3 regions of the Paenibacillus sp. 102 genome follow, and region 1 is predicted to be linked to each of the others. Evidence: riboswitches for the same ligand, from Rfam matches in the RefSeq annotation. Region 1 holds a riboswitch; each other region holds the start of a gene.
The links. Region 1 has a riboswitch for lysine ahead of AAIE21_RS12465 (amino acid permease). Riboswitches for the same ligand answer to the same signal wherever they lie in the genome.
Positions count from the first base shown of each region.

Region 2: it holds a riboswitch for lysine, as region 1 does, so the genes downstream of both, AAIE21_RS15895 (amino acid permease) here and AAIE21_RS12465 (amino acid permease) in region 1, are expected to answer to the same signal.
Region 3: it holds a riboswitch for lysine, as region 1 does, so the genes downstream of both, AAIE21_RS06250 (aspartate kinase) here and AAIE21_RS12465 (amino acid permease) in region 1, are expected to answer to the same signal.

Region 1 is NZ_JBCGHT010000004.1:66,734-73,014, forward strand. It holds gene AAIE21_RS12460 (sulfite exporter TauE/SafE family protein) at 1-634, shown strand, start outside; lysine riboswitch at 1,050-1,242, shown strand; gene AAIE21_RS12465 (amino acid permease) at 1,356-2,819, shown strand; gene AAIE21_RS12470 (GNAT family N-acetyltransferase) at 2,957-3,466, shown strand; gene AAIE21_RS12475 (iron-sulfur cluster biosynthesis family protein) at 3,564-3,869, shown strand; gene AAIE21_RS12480 (TerC family protein) at 3,917-4,693, opposite strand; gene AAIE21_RS12485 (class I SAM-dependent methyltransferase) at 4,994-5,755, shown strand; gene AAIE21_RS12490 (DUF4188 domain-containing protein) at 5,843-6,281, opposite strand, start outside.
Region 2 is NZ_JBCGHT010000006.1:123,673-129,953, reverse strand. It holds gene AAIE21_RS15905 (amidohydrolase) at 1-673, shown strand, start outside; gene AAIE21_RS15900 (ABC transporter permease) at 879-2,084, opposite strand; gene AAIE21_RS15895 (amino acid permease) at 2,154-3,578, opposite strand; lysine riboswitch at 3,729-3,911, opposite strand; gene AAIE21_RS15890 (NADP-dependent glyceraldehyde-3-phosphate dehydrogenase) at 4,540-5,985, opposite strand.
Region 3 is NZ_JBCGHT010000002.1:52,943-59,223, reverse strand. It holds gene AAIE21_RS06265 (DUF4097 family beta strand repeat-containing protein) at 1-94, shown strand, start outside; gene AAIE21_RS06260 (sensor histidine kinase) at 311-1,402, opposite strand; gene AAIE21_RS06255 (response regulator transcription factor) at 1,399-2,118, opposite strand; gene AAIE21_RS06250 (aspartate kinase) at 2,332-3,561, opposite strand; lysine riboswitch at 3,793-3,979, opposite strand; gene AAIE21_RS06245 (DoxX-like family protein) at 4,180-5,088, shown strand; gene AAIE21_RS06240 (DUF4166 domain-containing protein) at 5,093-5,704, shown strand; gene AAIE21_RS06235 (YndJ family protein) at 5,710-6,281, shown strand, end outside.

The DNA.
Region 1 (6,281 bases):
CTTTTTAAGCAACTTGCCCGGCGATTTAATTAAACCGTACATTTCACTCTTTTTATTTACGTTAGGCGTCTATATTTTATTACGATTTATTATTCAAAAACAGATTGTCAAATCAAATAAGCGTATGTCTGGAAAACAGCTTATCCCATTAGGATTATTTGCAGGATTTGTTGACTCAACAGGTGGTGGTGGTTGGGGACCAATTACAACACCAGTACTACTTGCACGAGGAAATGAAGCACGAAAAGTCATTGGTTCCGTAGATACAAGTGAATTTCCAGTATCTTTAGCCGCAACAATCGGATTTTTCATTTCATTAGGATGGGAACAAGTAAGCTGGGTTTGGGTATTTGCACTTATGCTTGGCGGTATTCTGGCAGCTCCAATCGCTGCATGGTTAGTACGAATTGTGCCTTCGCATTTACTTGGTGTACTCGTTGGCGGACTCATTATTTTTACAAATATCCGGACGCTGCTTACATCATTTAAAGTAGATCCAACAATTATTAACCTTTCTTATATTGCAGTAGGTCTTATCGTTATTATTGCACTTTTCATTGCGGTTAGAAATCACTCTCAACTTACAAAACAAAACGTTGGATATACGACTGGTCAAAAGCGAGTTTTACCTTAAAGAAAAAATAGTTACGTAGTATGAAGGTAAGCAAATGATTCGTTTGCTTACCTTTTTTAATTGCTCACTTCAAATTCATTCATTTACAATTGTCTTACCTCCCTTTTCCACTTACAAACTTCATATATTCATTTATAACTATGTTTACATGAACAATGTCGAATTTTATTTTTCTGAATTTTCTTTTAATTTTAGAGGATTTTCCCTATCTTTTTGCGAAACATTTGTATAACAATTTTTTCTTCATTTTTTACATATTAAGTAGGTTGGTTCGGGCGGAGTTTTGAAAACGTTTCCTATACAATAACCGATTATTTGTGATAATTTCCTACAAAAATTCCTTGCAATATTTTCAGAAACTAATTACAATTGCCATATATTAAAAATCACAGCAATAAATAAATCCTCATCAATCCGATGAGGTAGAGGTTGCGGCTTTTATTAGTAAAACGGATGAGACACAGAGAATATCAATGATCCCGTTTGAAAGGAAATGCTGCCGAAGTTTATATTTCTTCTCTGGAAATATAAGCTGGGGCTGTCTCCGAATAGGAACAGAACTGTCACGTTTACAAAATACCGTGTAAACGTGGGGTGCTATCTTAACGGAAGGGTATGATGGGGTGGTTATTTGTGAAACGTTCCGCCGAATTCCTTTGGCGGTTTTTTGTATTTTTCTCCCCCGCTCCTTCCTAATCTTACAAGAAAAGGAGTGTTGAACATGAATAGCATAGCTGATCAAGCTACCTCTACAAAACAATCTACACAAGGACAAGGTGAACTAAAGCGCGGGTTGAAAACGCGCCACCTTACAATGATTTCTCTCGGTGGTACAATTGGTACTGGGCTCTTTCTTGCAAGCGGTGGTGTTATTCACACAGCAGGGCCTGGCGGAGCTCTCTTAGCCTATACGGCAATCGGAATTATGGTTTACTTTTTAATGACAAGCTTAGCTGAATTAGCAGCGTATATGCCTGTCACCGGCTCATTTAGCACATACGCAACAAAATTTGTCGATCCATCACTTGGATTTGCACTCGGCTGGAATTATTGGTATAACTGGGCAATTACTGTTGCAGCTGAACTAGCAGCAGTTACATTAATTATGAAATTTTGGTTTCCAAATACTCCGTCTTTAATTTGGAGTGGTCTTTGTTTAGCTATTATGTTTCTTTTTAATTATTTATCTGTTAAAGGATTTGGTGAAGCAGAGTATTGGTTCGCTCTTATTAAAGTAGTAACTGTTATTATCTTTTTAATTGTTGGATTTATGATGATTTTCGGCATTATGGGCGGCGAACCTGTTGGATTTAAAAACTTTACTGTTGCGGATGCACCATTTAACGGCGGCATCATGGCAATCATCGGTGTATTTATGGCTGCTGGTTTCTCATTCCAAGGAACTGAATTATTAGGTGTAGCTGCTGGTGAAACGGCTGATCCAGAGCGTAGTATTCCAAAAGCAATTCGTTCTATCTTTTGGCGTATTCTACTATTCTACATCTTTGCCATTCTTGTTATCGGTTTATTGATTCCTTATACAACTGAAAGTCTTGCAGCAAGTGATGTAACAGTAAGTCCATTTACACTTGTATTTGAAAAAGCAGGTGTAGCATTTGCAGCTTCTGTTATGAATGCCGTTATTTTAACAGCTGTTTTATCGGCTGGTAACTCTGGTATGTATGCTTGCACTCGTATGCTTTGGGATTTAGCACGTCAAGGAAAAGCACCAAAATTTTTAGGCAAACTAAATAGTCGTGGTGTACCCGTTAACGCTTTAATTGCAACATCTCTAGTTGGATGTGCTGCTTTCTTAGCTTCTTTATATGGCGACGGCGTTGTATATGTTTGGTTATTAAACGCATCTGGAATGTCCGGCTTTATCGCATGGGTCGGAATTGCTATTAGTCACTATCGTTTCCGTAAAGCATATATTGCACAAGGAAAAGATTTAAATGACCTTCCTTATAAAGCAAAATGGTTCCCATTTGGTCCAATCTTCGCATTTGCACTTTGTGTCATTGTTATCTTAGGACAAAACTACGGTGCATTTATGGGTGAATCCATCGACTGGAACGGTGTACTCGTTTCTTATATCGGGTTACCACTCTTCCTTGCAATGTGGTTAGGATATAAATTTACAAAGAAAACAAAAGTAGTTCCTCTTGATAAATGTGAACTATAAAGTGATAAAAGGTCAGCAAACACACTCATGTTTGCTGATTTTTTTATTAGAATGACTCTTTACATTCAAAGGATATATTTATTTTATGTCGAATGGTGTACTGTGTATAATAATTATTTTTTAAGGATGGGATACGAATGAACGTCTCGTTAGAAATTGTTTCCAGAGAACACTTAGAAGTATTAAAAAATTTCTATGCTCTATATTTACACGATTTATCCGAATTCTCCCCTACCCTTCATCCGAATGAAAATGGATTTTTTGAATTTGATGCTTTTGAACTTATTTGTAACCGGGAGGAGCTTTCCCCTTACTTCGTTAAATATGAAGAAAAATATGTCGGATTTCTCTTGTTCGCAAAATCACCATTCACAGCACCTGAAACAGATTACTGTATTAACGATTTTTTCCTATTAAAAGCGTACCGTGGAAAAAAGATAGCAGATCAAGCGATTTTAGAACTATTGAAACAGTACAAAGGAACTTATTATGTCATGCAATTAAAGAACAATAAAACAGCGGTGAACTTCTGGAAAAAGTTCTATCAAAAGAATGAGATAAAGTATCAAGAAGTTGAGAAAATAAGTGATGACGAGTTATGCTTAACACAAACATTTACAGTTCCATCCTTACTTTTCAAACCGTAACCTCTTTACGCTTATCATTCATTAACCCCCTTTACTTCCCTATTTCTCATGTTTTTGCAATAATAGAATAAGAACTATAAACAAAGGTTGGGATTCCATGAACATTCGCGTAACTGATGAAGCAAAAGCAGTATTACATAAATTCAACGCTAATAACAAAAACATCATGCGCATTAGAGGCACGATGACAAATTCTTGTAGCATATTTATCGATGTTGATTTAATTTTCGATGAATATAACTCAAATGAAGTTGTTTATGAAGATGAGCAAATTATCATTCAAATGGATGAGTTTACAAAAGACTATGTCGGCGATACGTTAAAGCTTGATTATAAAACGACGGGTTTTAGCATTACAACTCCTAGTGAAACACTTGTATATGGTTTATCGATAAAAAAATGAAGAGTCCCCCCTGTTTCTTAACCGAAGCGTCGGGGGATTCTTCATTATTACCTTGCAGAATTTTTCTGAAATGACTTATTTCCTGGCGCAAACCAACCAATTAGGGCAATAGCGACTAATACTCCATAGAAGATCAAAGTCCAAGCTGTACTGTGTGGAAATTGATGATCTAAGACACCAATATCCTCATGGGCAAGTGTAATTACAGCAAGTTTGACACCGACCCAGGCAACAATTGCATATGCTGTTGTTTCCAATGCTGGACGTGTTTCAAGAAGTTTCACAAACCAGGTTGCTGCAAATTTAATTAAGACAAGTCCGGCAATACCTCCAAGAAGAACAACAATGAACTGTCCTCCATCCATGCCGCCGAAATCGTCTAGCGGTGAATCTGGAAGACCCAGGGCAAGAGCAACCGCAGCTAGTATCGAATCAATTGCAAAAGCAAGGTCAGCTAATGCAATCTTCCCTACTGTGAACCAGTATCCTTTACCTGCCGATTCCTTTTCATCGTCCTTATGAATATTCTTATTGTCTTTTCCGAACCGTGCCTGAATGACATGCTTTAATCCTAGGTAAAGAAGATAAGCTGCTCCTATTGCCTGTATCTGCCAGACATTTGCAATAAATGAAATAGCAAAAAGGGCCGCAAATCGGAAAACAAAGGCCATAATGATTCCGTAATTTATAGCCTTTTTCTTCTGATCTTCAGGTAAATGCTTGGCTATAACTGCTAGTACAAGGGCATTGTCAGCCGATAACAATCCTTCTAATCCGATTAAAATTAACAATGCCCAAGCATATTCTAACCACAATGACTCCATTCACTTCTCTCCTTTCTCAAGCTAAAAATAAGGTAAAAACTTTACTAACATTCTTAATGCCTTTAAAAGTACAAAAAATGACCGCTTAGAGTTTGTTCAATACCACAACTACAGCTATTTTATTTTTTTACTGTTAGAAGGTATTATACTCACAAATCCAGAAGATAAGATAACATACTTTTCCAGGAGTGATTCCATATGAACATACTAGAACATGAAACGTAACAACCGTATATTGTAATTAGAGGTCCTCCCGCTCTGTTAATTTCAATTATCATCTAATAAACAGGAGGATTTCACATGAACAATGACACATTATTTTTAGCTCTTTTAGAAAATGCAAATGCGAGTTTTAGCGGATGGGATTTTTCTTTTATTACGGAAACTGGGCGTATGAAAAGTCAATTACTTTCTTGGTCTTACGGAAGCGTGGCTTTTTCGCTTATGCAACATACTACTTCTATGCTTGATATGGGAACAGGCGGGGGAGAATTTTTATCCTTGCTACGTCCTTTTCCGGCTACTATTTACGCGACGGAAGGCTATGCACCTAATATTCCTATCGCCAAAAAGAAGTTAGAACCTTTAGGTGTAAAAGTTATAGAAGTAACAGATGATAACGCGTTACCATTTGAAAATGATCAGTTCGATTTCATTTTAAATCAACACGAATCCTACTCACCTTCCGAAGTAAAGAGAATCCTTTCTCCAAATGGCGTCTTTCTTACGCAGCAAGTAGGCGGACTGGATTGTGCTGAAATCAATGAAGCACTCGGTGTACCACTGAATCCTGAATTTGCAAATTGGAATTTAGGATCGGCTTTAAACGAACTCGAGCAACATGGTTTTAAAGTTTTAACAGCTAAAGAAGAGTTTCCTGTTCAAAGGTTTTATGATATTGGCGCTCTCTTCTATTATTTAAAAGCAATCCCATGGCAAGTACCTGATTTCAAAAGTGAAACATATATAAATGAATTATATAAGATACATCAGATTATCTTGCAAAAAGGGTATTTTGATGCGAAACAACATCGCTTTATGATTAAGGCTCAAAATATATAAAATGAAAAGAGTCCTAATAGGTATGTTTCCTTACCTATTAGGACTCTTTTTTGCAAGATCGTAAACCAAAGTTGTTAGCATGTGTACCTATTCCCTCATTCTTTCCCTTGCTGTACTTGTGTTTGTAGATACCGGAATATGAGGAAAGACATTGGAAAGCCCAAACTTCGGCATATTATTATAGATAGCTTCTGATGCATTTTTTTGGATTTTATAAGTCTCATGATATATTCCTACACTGCCGTCATTTTTTATTTTCGTATTGAAGTTTTTCCAAGCAACAGCGTGTGTTTTTCCATAAGCATATGCCTCTAAATCCTCAAAACTCTTCCAATATTGGATAAGCGTTACGCCTCGCCAACTAAATAGGAATTCGGTATGCAGAAAACCTAATTCAGGATTTTGATATAATTCTCTTATCATTGGACCCATTGCTTTAAATACTGGAATCCATTTCGTGAAAGATAATATTTTGTTTATACGCATCCCGATTATAAATAAGACAAAGCTCTCCTCTGTGTTTGCA
Region 2 (6,281 bases), on a different contig from region 1:
GTGGTTTAAAGGAACTCCATATGGTTTGAACTATATTCCAGAGCAGAAAATGAAATGGTGGTTGACCGAACTCGATAAAATTGGTTATGGTGCACTGATTCATACAATTGGAGACGGTGGAGCAAGAGAGAGTTTAAATGCAATTGAAGCAGCGAAAAAAGAAGGAGCAAAACAGCCTTATACGCTCACGCACGTGGAAATGGTAGAAGATAGTGATATTAACCGTTTTGCGGATTTAGGTATTAGTGCGGATTTTCAAGTAGGGCATGATTTTGCGGAAGATCCTAAGCAAAGCTGGGCAAGTATGTATTTTTCAGATCAACAGATGAAACGAATTATGCCGTTAGGACGAATTTGGGAAACAGGAGCAAATGTATCGCTTAGTAGCGATTGGGATGTAAATGAACTGAATCCACTTGTCACTATTTCGAATTCACTAAGCATTGGTGAAAAAGGTTTACCTGATGTATACGCAGCTATTGATGCTTATACAATTAAGCCTGCCAAATCATTAGGACTTGATCATATAACTGGTTCTATTGAAGTAGGTAAATCTGCTGATATGATTGTACTTGATGAGGATATAACTGAAATGAGTAAGGATAAGATTCCCGATGCAAAAGTTTTAATGACAGTTTTGCAAGGAGAAGTAGTTTACCACAAGGAGAAATAGGTGAAAGGAATAGCTTGTGAAATTGATGCAAGCGAAAGCAGCTGTATACTCTTATTGGAAAGCAATTAATCAATGAGCGGATAAAATTATCTATTGTTACTCATGCAAAGAAAGAGAGCACATTCAAATGCTCTCTTTTAATTTTTAAAATAAAAGAAGTATAAATCATGATTCTAAATGACTAACAAGCTGTTAAGTCCCTAATTTAAATTCCAAAAGAAGAAATTCGTTTTTTTGTTTTTGGAACGATAATAAACTTGATAAGAAGTATGCTCACTATAACAGTTGAAAGAACAGGCAAAAACTCCAGTAGCGAAGCGAATAAAATAGTAGAAAATACCGCTAGCTGAACGATTGCTAATGAAAATACAAGAGTGAGAAATTGGTGTACTCTTTCTTCAAATGAAATCGGATATAATGCTACAATATTATTTCCCAAAAAATATTTCCATAAGGAACGCAATTGCATAGAAGTCATGTATAAGAGACAACAAGTAATAGCGCCCTTTGTAAATACATTTGGTACGAAATATAAAATGAAAGAACCGAGAATAGTTAATCGCACATATATACCAAAATAATCATTTGCACGTAAGAATGATAAAGTGTTCAAATATAAAAAAGTAGATTGTTTTTTATGTAAGATAGGTTCTAGCCAATTTGTAAGCCATTTTCTTTGTTTTACTTGTTTTTTTAGCTGCGGAACATCGGTGAAAAAGTTGGCAAATTGGTAAAAGTGCATGTCCATTTTTTCTTCTTGCTCAATGATATATTCCCATCCAATTCGTTTTGTTGGTTGTTTTACTGTATAAATAAGTATCAAGGCTGGAAGCAAGAGAACAGCACCTAATAGAACGACTGATACGGACTGAAAGAGCATATAAAGAATGAGTGCATTACAAGTCAATCGAATGATCAACCAGATTTGGCCATTATATTGATCACGCCATATCCAATTGATATATAGGTTCCAACCTTTTAGTAACATTAAAATGAAAAAGATCGTACATAAGAATGGAACGGTTGTCTGTAATGTTTGCATTGCCAGCGGTGTAATGATTAGAAACGTAAATAGCAATGGAAATAACTGAATGACATAATTATAGAGAAGAGATTGTCTGAAATAAGATGTTAATTTCTCTTCAAGTGCCAGTAAATAGACAGCGTCAGGTTTTTGGATAAACGTGCGGACCTTACATCGCGTTATCATGATTGTAAGCACAGTTATGATGAGTAATAATGCGATTCCTTTAGAAGGAGATGTTTTAAGAAACTGCGCATAATAATATGCGCCTATGCATGAAATAAAGATGAAGCTATATAATAAACCACTAATCATACGGAAAAAATATGTGAGACTGTTTTGTATATGTTTTTGAAAACGAGTGCTCCATAGTGTTTCAATTGACATGTTTTTCACCTCTATTATCTATTATAAAGGTTTCTTTCTTGTACCAAAATAAAAAACGAGCAAATTGCTTTAAGCAATTTGCTCGTTTTTATTTTCTTTATTTCTTTTTTGATCACGATTCATTAATGGATAAAAGGCAAAGCCAATTACAAATAAGCCAATTCCAAGAAGGAATGTTTTGATATCTGAGGCTCCTGTTTTAATCACCCATAATGCATAGCAAAGAGCAATGACTGCGACAATACCATCTATAATTCGTGAAACCATTTCGTCTTTGTATGTCTCACCAGTTGCGACCAGTTTTAATTGAAAGATCGGTGAAACGAGATAAGGGATTAAGTAAGCTAAAGTTGAGACAGTAATAACGAATGTATAGGCCTCAGCAATTGTCCCTGATAACGTTGAGAATAGGAAGACTTGCGACATAATATTTGTCAGTCTTAATGAATAAATCGGGCTTCCTTTTTTGTTTGTTTTTGCAAAGAAGGAAGGGAAGAATCCTTCTTTTGCCGCTTGATACGGTACTTCTGAACTTAATAAAATCCAGCCTAAGATCGAGCCGAATAGGGAAGTAAGGGCAAGCAAGGCCATTAATTTCCCGCCGCCATGACCCATTGCAGCATTTAATGCATCAGCTAATGGACGTTCAGACGCTTGTAGTTTATCCATATGAAGAACACCCATTGTTAAAATGGTAATTCCTAAATAAATGGCAACAGTTATTAATAAGCCAGCAACAGTTGCATGTTTTACCGTTTTTGGTGATTTCGCACGGTTTGATAAAAGAACGGCTGATTCAATACCGATAAATGCCCAAAGTGTTGTTAGAGCAGCTAAATTTACTTGCGAAAGCAGTCCGTGTGACACGCCTTCTTTATCAATCATTGGTGTGTACCATTGTCCAAATTTTGAAGCTTGAAATGCAAACAAAGTAACAACGATGAATAGAAGGAATCCTGTCACCTTCGTTGTTGTTGCTAAGAAGTTTAATTTTCCAGCTCCGTTTACACCGTTTGTTAAAATCATATGTGTTCCCCATAATAAGAGAGAACAGATAGAGAATGTAATGAGTTTTCCAACTTCCACATCGAAAGTGCCAATTGAAAATAAGAGGCGTGTATCTTTCATAATCGGGAAGAAGAGTGATAAATAACCTGCAAAAGATGTAATAATAGCAACATTACTTGCCCAGTTTGCGACCCAGTAGCCCCAAACCATGCTGAATCCAGCCATTTTTTTCTTTTTTGGTGATGAAAATAAAGCATATGCATGACTTTGTGGTCCTGTTGTTAAATCAGGACGACGAATTGCTAAATTACCGAAAACAAGAGCTAGCATTAAAACACCAAACCCTGTTGTTAACCAAGCTAAAGTAACACCGAGAGGGCTTGCTGTTTGTGCTAATGTACTTGGCACCATGAAAATACCAGCGCCAACCATATTGCCGACAACAAATGCTGTCAGTACCCAAAAGCCCCATTTTTTCTGTTGCATAAAAAATACCTCCAAAGTTAGTATAACCAAGTCAAGCGAGGAGATATGTATGTCTTCCGAAAAGGAAGAAAGGCAAGCTTCATACAAAACAAAAAAAGCACGTGTCATTGTCGCTACGTGCTTTCTATCTTATAGGAAACCCACGACATACCTCTCGATAGCTCTCCACAAACAAATTGTTTGTGACAGTTCTGCATTTATTAAATAGCAGACCCAGCAAGAATGCATGGTGGGCATTACTTACTTCGGCAACCATTCCTTTCCCATTCATTCATCGATGCCACTACATCTCCTGAAATGATACTCTTAATGACTGCAACCTCTACCTCACCGAGATACGAATGAGGATTTATGTATTAAATTAACGTATTTAAGGGTAACAAATGTATTTTTATACGTCAATGGATATAGAAATAATCAGACTATAGTGAAGAATTTGTCATTATAAGAAGAGGGAGCTTTTTCGAAATTTAGGAATGTAATGGATTGGTTAATGAATAGTAGCCCTAAAGCATATGAGATAAGTGAATAGGTGAATGAAAGAATATATATCCAACTTGATTTTCCAACATATATATCCATTTTTATTTTCAAGCACCTAAGTCGTGGTTATGAAAATAAAAGGAAATCTCCACTCGCTTTCTCCTTTTGTTCTCACTTTGCATGAGGCCAAAAAAAGCACTGACCGCTTCTATACATGGCCGGACGCTCTCTTCCCACCTAAAAAGAATGGTTTTTGCCCGGTTTTTCATTTTGTATTTATCCCGCATTAACGGGCAGTAAGACCCCTACCTCAAGATTCAGAGGGAAACGAGGAAGATAGGTGGGGGATCAACTGCCCGTAAAAGCCCGATTGGTGAGGGCTGATAATCAGTGGGGGATGAAGAAAACCCCCACTGATTAAAGTTTCACTTTATATAAAAAGAAGCTAATCTACAGCGGTAGACTAGCTTCTAAAATGTTACATTAAGTTTAATACAGTTACTTTTTCACGTGTCATAGACTCAAGGCTCTTACGAATACCTTGTGCTCCCATACCAGAACCTTTTACGCCGATGAATGGGAAGTGGTCAGGGCCACGCTCTGTACGTCCGTTAATTTGAACAGAACCAGTATCGATTTTATTTGCAATTGCAAATGCTTTATTAATGTCTTTTGTGAAGACACTTGCTTGTAAGCCGAAATCTGATTTGTTCGCAATTTCAATTGCTTGCTCATCAGAAGAAACGCGGATGATTGGAAGGATTGGACCGAATGGCTCTTCCCAAGCAACTTTCATATCTTCTGTTACATTGTCAATTAATGTTGGGTAAATCAAGTTACGCTCGCGCTTGTTACCGATAACGATTGTTGCGCCTTTTTCTACTGCATCGTCAACTAAACCTTGAACGAAATCAGCAGATTTATCATCGATTAATGGCACGATTGTGCTGTCTTGTTCTGGAGAACCAACAGTTAATTCAGCCACTTGATCTTTTAATAAGCTAACAAGCTCGTCTGCTACATTTTCATGCACAAGCACGCGTTTGATTGCAGTACAACGTTGACCAGAGTATGAGAATGCACCGCTTACGATATGTTTTGCTGCTTCCTCTAGGTCAGCATCTTCACGTACGATACCCGGGTCTTTTCCGCCAAGTTCTAATACAAGTGGAATCATAGCAGCTTTTTTCGCTAAGTGAGCACCTGTGTTTGTACCACCTGTGAACGATACCATATTTACGCCAGGATGTTCCACTAAGTAGTCACCGATAACAGAACCGCGTCCAGTTGCTACATTTACAAGTCCTTTTGGAAGACCTGCTTTATGAAGTGCTTCAACCATTTTAATACCGCTAATTGCGCCTTGTGTTGCTGGTTTAAAGATAACAGCGTTACCCATAATAAGAGCTGGTGCAAGTTTTGCAGCAGATAAGTTTACAGGGTAGTTAAATGGTGCGATTGCTAAAATGACACCACGTGGTGCACGTTGAACGATTGCAAGTTTAGATTTAGATCCGCCAGGGAAGCTATCACCCATCATGCTTTCGCCATGCATATGTAATGCTTCGTCTACAGTGTAACGAATAAGATCTGCTGTACGAACAACTTCTTTTTTCGCATCTTTATAACCTTTACCGACTTCTTTCATTACGATATCGGCAATTTCATCTTGCATATTTACAAGCTCATCAGCCCATTTATATAAATATTTTGCACGATCTTGAAGAGATGCTTCAGCCCAGTCCTTTTGAGCTTCTTTTGCTGATGCAATTGCTTCGTCAACTTCCCCGCGAGTAATCGCTTGTACTTGTCCAATTACTTCATGTAAATATGGTGACGGAATATCAATTGTTTGCCCAGAAGAGCTTTCTCTCCATTCACCGTTTAAATAAAATTTGTACGTATTGCTAGTTATCGTTGTCATGATTCGTCCTCCTAAAATAGCAACTTGTAAGAGTGAGTATATGGTGATTGTAGGGGGTTTGAGAATATTTTTCAAACAAAATGTTTATGAAAACGATTTCTTATGTGATTTTAATTTTGTATGCCCTTTCTGAAAGGGGTTTACTGTATTTTTAAGTGAAATATAGGGTTTATAAATAGTATTAATAGATAATTTTTTTCGAGTATGGGAAAGGGAGTATGTATTTTATATTTCTTGTGATAAAAATTTGTTTTATAAAATAATAAAAAAACAATTGACAGAAAAGTTCATAAAGT
Region 3 (6,281 bases), on a different contig from region 1:
AGTAAAAGGGAACATTGGATCTGAAAAATCGGATGGTGCAAAATTAATAGTAGAATCATCAACAGGAACGATTAACTTAAAGAGTGGAGAATAAAGGTATAGAAAAATATCGTTAGAGACTTGAAGTGGGCTGTGATAATGAGCAATGAAAAACACCTCCTTAATTCGCGTGCTAAAAATGCGGATTAAACGGAGGTGTTTTTCATTTGAAGAAAAGAGTAAATTCCCCAGAAGAAGCGGGATGTCTAAGTATCAAGTTCAGATTCAATTCAAAATCAAGGGGCTTTTTTAGTACTATGACAAGTATAGATTATGTAATTGGAAGTGTAATATAAAGAGAAGTTCCTAGGTTCACTTTACTTTCTACCTGAATCGAGCCACCGTGTGCACTAATGATTTTGTGGGCAATGGTCATTCCTAAACCAGTTCCTTCACTAGAAACATGTGTCGTCGTTCCTCGATAGTATTGCTTAAATATGTTTCGAACAGTCACTTCATCCATACCAATACCATTGTCTTCGATTATAATCTGTACATTCTCGTCTAAATAAATAGATGTTTTAATATGTGTTCCAATAGGGTTATGTAAAACACAGTTCATAAGTAAGTTTTGTAAGGATCGGTATAATAATTTTGTATCAATAGGAATTACTATATTTGTTACATCGGTGTGGAAATGAAAATGATACTGTGAAGAACAGGGATTGTTTGTAATATCTGCCACGATTCTTCTTGTAAATTCAACAATATTTGTTTGTTCTTCGACGAGCGGTATTTGAGAGTCGTTAAGACGAAAAGACAGATTTAAGTCTGCAATTAATTCTTCCATATGTGCTCCTTTTTCCTTAATTTCTTGTAGGAATTTTTGTTTTTCCTCTTCACTCCACTGATGTTCACGGGATAGCATAAGTGTGGAATATCCAGTGATGTAAGTAAGCGGTGTTTTTAAGTCATGTGAGATTCCAGCTATCCATTCTTGTTTCATATTGTCCAAGCGATTTCTTTCGATTTCAATTTCTCTTAATTTGCTTGCCAAATATTCAATATTTAAAATAACATCTTTATACAAACGGTAAGGTCCCTTTAATGTGTTAGATTTTTTGTTATAAATATGATGCGTTTTTGTGGGTTTTTCATCATAATGTCCTTTTGCTAAGGTGGAAATCCAAGAAATGATAATAAATAATGGTTTTCCAATATACCATCCATACACAATACTACCTAAAATAAGAGTACATATGAATATAAGTATTACAATTACATCATATGCATTATTTTTTTCCGTCATTCCAACGAGGGGGAAGATGAGTTCAAATGTTATCATTAAAGTAATGCCCATAAATATGAGGCAAATAAACAAGCTAAGGATGAAATGAAGGCTTAGACGTATGTTGATTTTCATTTTATTTGCTCCTTATTTGGTGGTATAAATTTGTAACCAATCCCTCTTAAATTAAGAATGAATTTTGGGTGCTTTGGGTCTTCTTCTATTTTTTTTCGTAATTTAGAAATGTGCATTACGACTGTTTTATCATCTCCGATAGAAGAGGTTCCCCATACATATTCATATAATTGTTCGGCAGTAAAAATCCGGTTTGGATGTGTACACAAAAACGTCAGTAATTCTAATTCCTTTGCTGTACAATGAACAGGTTCTTCATTGACGGTAATAAGACCTTCATCTGGGTAGATTGAAAATGAGTGAAAATGTAATTCAGATCTTTCTTCTTTGTTTTCGATTTGAAACATATTTTGTCTGCGAAGTTGTACGTTGATTCTTGCGACAACTTCTAGAGGATTGAAAGGTTTTGTAATGTAATCATCTCCTCCGATTCCGAGGCCTGTCAATTTATCTAAATCACTGGAACGTGCTGTAATGAATAGAATGGGGGTGGTCGTATAATTACGTATTTGCCTACACAACTCAAAGCCATCTATATCAGGAAGCATGACGTCTAGTATAATAATATTGAATACGCGAGATTTAATTAAATCTAAAGCTTCATTTCCAGTTTCAGCTGTTGTAATATGGGTGAAGTTTTCCTTTTTCAGTGTAATTGAAAGCATGTCCAATATTCCTTTTTCATCATCTACTAAAAGAATGTTTTCTGTCCTCATTATGTAACCTACTTTCTGATATTATATTTTTATGTTTTATCTATAAAATATATAGGATTGTTTTCTTCTTAAATAGTTTATCATAATTGAAGTGTTTGAAAATATGGAATTTTCGTGTAGAATAATATGTTTTCTTTGAAGAGGAAATGGTAATAATAAAATAAACAACAACGAGACTATTTATCGTTGTTGTTTTTGAAAACGAATATAGAATTAGTGCATTTGTACTAATGGTTCAATTTTAGCCATAAATGCTTGATGGAGCGCCTCTACACCATCGACTAAGTGTAGACGATCAATTACAACAGATACTTTAATTTCAGAAGTACTTACCATTTTAATATGAATATTTTCTTCTTTTAGTGTAGAGAACATGCTAGCCGCAACACCTGGATTAGATACCATGCCAGATCCTACAATAGATACTTTAGCTAGGTGATTTTCATATTCTACCGATTTATAATGAAGCGTTTCTTGATTTTGTTCTAATACTTCTAATGTTTCTCTTAAATCACTCGAATGAATAGAGAAGGATAGGTGTACAGTACCTTCATTTGTAATGCTTTGAATAATGATATCAACATTAATATGAGCGTTAGCTAATGTAGAGAAAACAGTTGAAAGCGATCCTTGTTCTAATCCTTTCATTGTTACACGTGTAATATTATCTTCAAATGCAATACCTTTTACGATCGATTGTTGTTCCATGTTACATTCTCCCCTTACAATTGTTCCATTTTCTCGTTCCATACTGGAACGAACTTCTAAAACGACGTTATGATTTTTAGCAAATTCAACAGCGCGTGGGTGCAGTACACCAGCTCCAAGGTTTGCGAGTTCTAACATTTCATCATAAGAAATTTCATCTAATTTATATGCGTCTTTTACAACGCGTGGATCAGTTGTGTAAACGCCTGTGACGTCTGTATAAATATCACATTTTTTCGCTTTAAGCGCAGCCGCTAAGGCAACAGCAGTTGTATCAGAACCACCGCGGCCGAGTGTTGTAATTTCGTTTTCTTCACTGAATCCTTGGAAGCCAGCGACAATTACAATCGTACCTTCTTGTAAATAGGACTGAATCCGTTCTGTATTGATATCAGTGATTCTTGCACTTCCGTGTACAGATTCAGTTGTGATACCAGCTTGCCAGCCCGTTAGTGAAATAGCTTGATATCCTTTTGTTTGTAGTGCCATTGTTAATAAAGAGATTGTAACTTGTTCGCCAGTTGTTAAAAGCATATCCATTTCGCGTTTACTTGGATTTTCGGTAATAGCCGTAGCAAGTGCAACAAGCTCATCTGTGCTTTTGCCCATTGCAGAAACAACTGTAACAACGCCGTTTCCTCGTTCATATTCTTCAATAATTAAATTTGCTACATGTTGAATGCGCTGGATACTTCCAACAGAAGTACCACCGAATTTTTGAACAATCGTTTCCATTGCAAATTCCTTCTTTCGTCCATTTTTATTAATCAATCAGGAAAGGTGTAAAAAACATATAAGAGAGATGTATAAGTCCCTAAATATTCCTGTAGTTACCGGAAAGAAAAACAAAAAACACCATCTCAAATAGGTGAGGATGGTGCTGTTACAGGAAAAGGGAAACAGAAAAAGGAGCTAATAAAAAAACCGCCAAAAAAGGAATATCATAATAAAACATGATATCTCTTTTTTGTAGATAGCTCTTCATACATACACGTCTGTACATATGACAGTTCTGTTTCTATTCGAAAACAGCCCCAATTGATAAATGCAGAGAAATTTATCAATTTCGGCAACGATTCCTTTCTTCTAAACTCATCGACATCTCTGTGTCTCCTTTAGAATACTTATAAGCGTTGCAACCTCTATCTCACGTTTTGGGCGAGAGTGTTTGGTTTATGAAGTTATTTGGTAACATTTGTTTTATAATAATTAAAATATTTTAGGAAATCAAGTGCTTTATTAATATTTTGAAAATTAAGTCTTTTTATAAAATGAAAGAATTGTTTGAAAAATATAGATGGAATCGAATTTTACGTATACATTAGTGATATAGAGGGAGTGGAGGGAGAGAGGATGAAGAGGCAGAAACCGCTTTATGTTCAAACAGAAATGGAAACATCAATGGAGGAACTATGGAGGTATACGCAAGATCCAACGTTACATACAGAGTGGGATGCAAGGTTTACTGAAATATCATATCTAGAGAGAAAAGAGGATGAACCGCAACGTTTTTTATACAAAACGAAAATTGGTTTTGGACTCGAAATAGCTGGTGAAGGAGAATCGGTAGGGGAATTACAAAAGGAAACAGGGGAAAGAATATCTTCGTTAAAATTTTGGACAGACAGTAAACTTTCATTGATAAAAATAGGAAGGGGCTATTGGAAATATACACCGAATGGAAAAAAGATTTGCTTTGAAACGCAGTATGATTATGAGACGAAGTTCGGCGTTGTCGGGAGAATTATAGATTCATATGTATTTCGGCCGCTATTAGGATGGGCAACAGCATGGAGCTTTGATGCTTTAAAGTTATGGTTAGAAAAGGAACTACATCCTCGCTTATTAATAAGAAGAACGATTACGCATTGGCTTACGTGTTTCTTACTAGCATTTGTATGGATGTATCAAGGGCTTGTACCAAAAGTATTATTTGCTCATCCAGAAGAGATACGGATGCTTTCTATACTTATTAGTTCAAACGAAAATAGCATTCTTGCTCTTAAAATAATTGGTTTTTTAGAAATAGTATTCGGGATCATATGGTTGTTGCCGTTCAAAAAAAGGAGATTGTTTTTATTTCATATTTTTATTCTAATAGGCTTGACCGTTGCAGCAGGATTCACAAATATTTTGAGTTTTATCCAACCATTTAACCCCATTACCTTAAATCTTATATTAATTGGATTATCAGTTATTGGTTATATGAACAGTGATGATTTACCAAGAGCGAAAAATTGTAAGAGAAAAAGAAAGGGGTAAATGCGTGACTAACATCTATGAACGATTATTAGGAGAATCTTATCAGCAGCTACATCCAAAATTACAAAAACGTTATGCAATTACGGAAAACAATCCTTTTATAGGTGAAGGGAAAATGGATGAAATTGATGAAGGATCGTTCTTTGTCAAAATACTTTTAAGAGTGGCATCGAAATTTCGCATGTTTTTTTCAGAAAGAGGAAAAGAGGTACCGTTTACGATACATAATACTGCTGAAAAGGATGCGAAAGGAACTATCTTTGTAAGGTGGAATAGGATGTTTCTGTTTGGCAACAAAAAACGTTACTTCAATGCTGTTATGTACTTGGATACGAAGCAGAATGAAATTATTGATTACTTTGGTGAACCGCATTTGCTTGTATCAACACTTGCATTTTATGTGGATAAAGAAGGAGCAATGCATATCTCATCAAAAAAACAATGGTTTTACATATTTGGGAAGAAAATACCACTACCAAAATTTTTATATGGAGAGGCGAAAATTACAGAGAGCTATGATGATGTGTTAAATCGTTACAAAATTCATGTTCAAGTACGAAATCCATTGTTTGGGCCGCTTTTCTTTTATAAGGGAACGTTTATAGAAAGGGATTAAAATAGATGAAAAATATAGTTGTTGGACTTATTTGTTATATGATTTTTCTTATATTAGAATGGTCCGTACTAAATCCTGTTGAATCGATTATATTACTATCTATTCTTCTGTTCATACCAATGTCATTGTGCATTGTTGATAAGGAGAAAAGAGATGGATCACAGGTTTTATTTTATAAAACGGTATCGTTACTTTATCCGGTTGCTGCAATCAGTGCGATGCTTGCCTTCGTAACAGAATATTTTTTATTTGCAATTATTTGGTACATATATACAGGCATTATTGCGTTATTCGGTGTAAGTAGACTGTTAGAAAGAGGATGGAAGCCGTTAGAAGAGACTGCAATTGATAGTGGATTTATTTATTTGTTTTTAGGTGGTTTTTGGTTCTATGCTTCTGTAGCAAATATATCAATTATGCAGTTTAGTTCTGATATTGTTTTACTTACAGCAGCTCACTTTCACTATTCAGCCTTTTTACTGCCTTTATCTGTAGGCTTACTTGGGAGAAAGCAACAAAAGAAAAGTAAATTATTTGAGATTGTTACATGTATTATTATGATTTCTCCGATGACAGT